2 regions of the Leclercia sp. GHBNCSD genome follow, and region 1 is predicted to be linked to the other one. Evidence: predicted binding sites of a transcription regulator. Region 1 holds the regulator's gene; the other holds the start of a gene.

Region 1 (2,204 bases):
GATATTGAGCAGATTACCCACCACCAGCAGGATCACCGGTGCCCGGGCATACTGCACCCCCAGCAGCCAGCCGAGCAGCACCAGATTAGCCAGCGATGCCGGGGCGCTGAGCCAGCGGATCTCAAGGAAGCGCCGCGCCTGATGCAGGACATCCTCGCTGCCACCCACGATATGTAGCGCCAGATCGATAAGCGGTGTGCGCAGCAGCACAATCAGCAGACCGGCGCCGAGCGCGAGGATCAGCGGCTGCACCAGCGCCCGGGCCAGACGCAGCGGATCTTTCGCGCCATAGGCCTGAGCGGTGAGACCGGTGGTGCTCATACGCAAAAAGAGCAGCAGCATAAACAGGAAACTGGTTGCCGTGGCGCCGATGGCGACACCGCCCAGATAGACCGGAGAGTCGAGATGGCCGATAACGGCGGTATCCACCAGCCCCAGCAGCGGGACGCTGATATTGGAGACGATCATCGGGAGGGCAAGACGCCACAACGCCTTGTCTGAAGCAGTCAGCAGAGACATGTGTATGACCGGGAGAAAAAAGAAAAGCAGACTGCGGGGTTGCCGCAGTCTGTCAGAAAGAGGTTATAACCATTCACCGTTGCGGATGACGCCTACCGCCAGCCCTTCGATGGAAAAGTTATGTTCACGCAGATCGACAACAATCGGGGAAAACTCGCTGTTTTCCGGCAGCAGCTGTACCGTGTTGCCCTGTTTTTTCAGACGCTTAACGGTCACTTCATCATCTATGCGCGCCACAACGACCTGGCCGTTGCGCACATCCTGCGTTTTATGTACCGCCAGCAGATCGCCGTCGAGAATGCCGATATCCTTCATGGACATCCCGCTGACGCGCAGCAAGAAGTCCGCGCTCGGTTTGAACATGCCCGGATCGACCTGATAGTGGCCTTCAATATGCTGTTGCGCCAGCAGCGGTTCCCCGGCGGCGACACGACCGACAAGCGGAAGGCCCTCTTCTGCTTCAACGAGCAGACGAATACCACGAGACGCGCCGGAGACAATCTCAAGCACACCCTTACGCGCCAGGGCTTTAAGGTGCTCTTCAGCGGCGTTTGGAGAACGGAAGCCCAGACGCTGCGCGATTTCTGCACGCGTCGGCGGCATACCCGTCTGGCCGATATGATCCCGAATGAGATCAAACACCTCTTGCTGCCTGGTCGTTAACGCTTTCATTCCGCCCCCTGGGTGTATATACAGTTATGCTGTGAGTATATACAGCTAAAGGCGATTTTGGAACCACAAACCGCATAAAAAACCAGAGACTTGTTCGGTTTCTGAAGGCTTATCGCAAATGCCCCCAAAGCAGCGTGACCCAGGTAAACAGAGCAACGATAATCGCCATCAGCACAGCGGCAGAGCCCATATCTTTCGCCCGGCCCGAAAGCTCATGGAAGTCGCTGCCAATGCGGTCGACCACCGCCTCGATCGCACTGTTCAGAATTTCGACTATCATCACCAACATTACCGATCCAATCAGGAGTACGCGGGTGATGGGATCAACATCCAGCCAGCAGGCAATAATAATCGCCGCGATGACTGCTACCCCCTCCTGGCGAAAAGCGGCTTCATTGATCCAGGCAGCACGAATGCCTTTCCAGGAATAGCCGGCAGCTTTAATGATTCGGGTTAACCCAGTGGTATTGTTGGCCATTAAAAGAAACCTTTCTTCGAAAATAGCGTCAGAAACGGTGGCTTAAGCGCGCTGCGCTGCCGCCGGAAGTATGACGGGTAACAACAGAAATTTTGCGCGCTTTCTGTTATCCTTGCGCCGCAATTGCATTTTTAACCAGAGGCTTTACATCGTTTATGTCTGGCTGGCCACGAATTTACTACAAATTACTTAATTTACCATTAAGCGTCCTGGTAAAAAGCAAGTCTATTCCGGCGGTTCCCACGCTGGAATTGGGACTCGATACCTCGCGTCCTATTATGTACGTTTTGCCTTACAACTCGAAGGCCGACTTGCTGACGCTCCGCGCCCAATGCCTGGCGCACGATCTCCCGGATCCGCTGGAGCCGCTGGAGATCGACGGCACCCAACTGCCACGCTACATCTTTATCCACGGCGGACCTCGCGTATTCACCTGGTACACGCCGAAAGAAGAGTCCATTAAGCTGTTCCATGATTACCTCGACCTGCACCGCAGCAACCCGCTGCTGGATGTGCAGATGGTGCCGGTATCGGT
Region 2 (2,204 bases), 1.2 Mb from region 1:
GCTTAACCTCTTTTACGTCGCCAGGCAGGTGCGCTCTGGGGCTTAGGAGGAACCTCCTGAAGCATCATTACGGCACTTGCGAACTCTTTCATCACCCTGCGGTAAACATCGCGCTTAAACGACACGACCTGCCGAACGGGATACCAGTAGCTGACCCAGCGCCAGCCATCAAACTCAGGCGTGCTGCTGGTTTGCATATTGATATCCGCATCGCTGCTCACCAATTGCAGAAGAAACCATTTCTGTTTCTGGCCGATACATACCGGCTTTGTGTCCCAACGCACCAAACGCTTCGGTAACTTGTAACGCAACCAGTTGCGGGTCGAAGCCAGAATGCGAACATCCTTGCGGCTTAAGCCAACTTCTTCGAACAGCTCCCGATACATCGCTTGCTCTGCGGACTCTCCAGGGTTAATCCCCCCTTGGGGAAATTGCCAGGAGTGCTGACCATATCGCCGGGCCCACATGACCTGCCCCTGGCGATTACAAATTACGATACCTACATTCGGGCGGTAGCCATCGTCATCAATCACCGGACTACCCCAAACTAAACCTTATATATAAATGATTGTTTCACACTCCAGTGAGGCGGTAAACCACTCTCTTTCGGGCCTGGAGCCGAATAACATTTGAATAACTCACAATTATCATCGGAGTTATAAACAGATGACCGCCCGGAAGGGCAATTTTATACACTTTTTCTGTGGATAGAGTTGTGAAGAAGTATGGAATTACCGATGGACAACCCAGATCACTCTGAATATTGCAGAGATTGACATTTTTTACAACTCTCTATTTTTCATTAGCTTAAACGAGATTATCTGTGAAATGCACAGCATTGTGTGATGCAGGTCACCTGAAAGATCGTTGTGCTGATGAAAGATCGAGCAACGTCGGTTTTATCCACAGATTGTGCCAATAAGTTAGGCACATTTTGTCTGAATTTTCGATTTTCGTCGCGCGTCAAGGCTGTAAATGGAAACAGTAGTGGGGGTTATTCCCAGTTATCCCATTTTTCTGTGGATAACTGGGTGTAAGATCCTGTTTATTGTCAGTGACCAGATTTGGACAACCTGGATAACCGACCGGCAGCACAGTAGAAAGTGGCCATAAAAATACATATAAATCATTAACCTGGCACATGCAAAAAGAAAAAGATAAACTCTCTCAGTGCGGTGGAAAACTGCTGTTCATTTTTTAACCAAAAGGCAATTATCATGCTTCCCCTCGCTCCCCTCTCTTCGCCTCCTGCTACAGAAGCGGTGTTACTGCAACAAGCGCAGCGTCTGGCGGGCTATTCGCTGGGTGAACTCGCTGCCCTGGCAGGCCTGCCCATTCCGCCCGATCTTAAGCGCGATAAAGGCTGGACAGGCGTTCTGCTGGAGCTGTGGCTGGGTGCCAGCGCGGGCAGTAAGCCTGAACAGGATTTTGCCGCCCTGGGGGTAGAGCTCAAGACCATCCCCATCGACAGCGCAGGCCGCCCCCTGGAGACGACGTTTGTCTGCGTGGCGCCGCTAACCGGCAATACGGGGATCACATGGGAGAGCAGTCACGTGCGGCATAAGCTGAAACGCGTGCTGTGGATCCCGGTTGAGGGGGATCGCGCGATCCCGCTGGCCGCCCGTCGCGTGGGAGCCCCGCTGATCTGGAGCCCGAACGAAGAAGAAGATCGTCAGCTGCGTCTGGACTGGGAGGAGTTGATGGACATGATCGTCCTGGGTCAGGTTGAGCGCATCACTGCCCGCCACGGCGAGGTGCTCCAGCTACGGCCAAAAGCCGCAAACAGTAAAGCGCTCACCGAAGCCATCGGCGCACGCGGCGAACCGATCCTCACCCTGCCCCGGGGCTTTTATCTGAAAAAAAACTTCACGGGCGCGTTGCTGGCACGTCACTTTCTTTTGAATACCTGACTTTTTAGCCAGAATGTTGCTTTTTATCACATATTTCCCTGTTTTTTCAGAATTGACCACTTTCAGAAAAACAACGGCAGAGTTATTACTACACTGATAACTAACACGAGCCAGGCGGAGGTAACAAGAATGAAGAAATGGGCAGTGATAATCTCGGCAGTTGGTTTAGCGTTTGCCGTTTCTGGTTGTAGCAGCGACTACGTCATGGCGACCAAAGATGGTCGTATGATTCTGACCGACGGCAAACCCGAAGTCGACGATGATACCGGGCTGGTCAGCTACCGCGATCAGCAG

Evidence for each region. Region 1 encodes LexA, which represses DNA repair genes until DNA is damaged. Its sites were predicted from a motif close to TNCTGTATGTACATACAGNA; they were not measured.
Region 2: the regulator LexA is predicted to act here: its motif matches at 968-987, upstream of mutH (DNA mismatch repair endonuclease MutH).

What each region holds. Positions count from the first base shown of each region.
Region 1 covers NZ_JBQVYO010000001.1:1,690,846-1,693,049, forward strand. Annotated here, with positions in the region: gene dinF (MATE family efflux transporter DinF) at 1-519, opposite strand, end outside; gene lexA (transcriptional repressor LexA) at 583-1,191, opposite strand; gene ACT3IC_RS08265 (diacylglycerol kinase) at 1,301-1,669, opposite strand; gene plsB (glycerol-3-phosphate 1-O-acyltransferase PlsB) at 1,825-2,204, shown strand, end outside.
Region 2 covers NZ_JBQVYO010000001.1:2,861,223-2,863,426, reverse strand. Annotated here, with positions in the region: gene rppH (RNA pyrophosphohydrolase) at 3-533, opposite strand; gene mutH (DNA mismatch repair endonuclease MutH) at 1,218-1,910, shown strand; gene ACT3IC_RS13845 (YgdI/YgdR family lipoprotein) at 2,040-2,204, shown strand, end outside.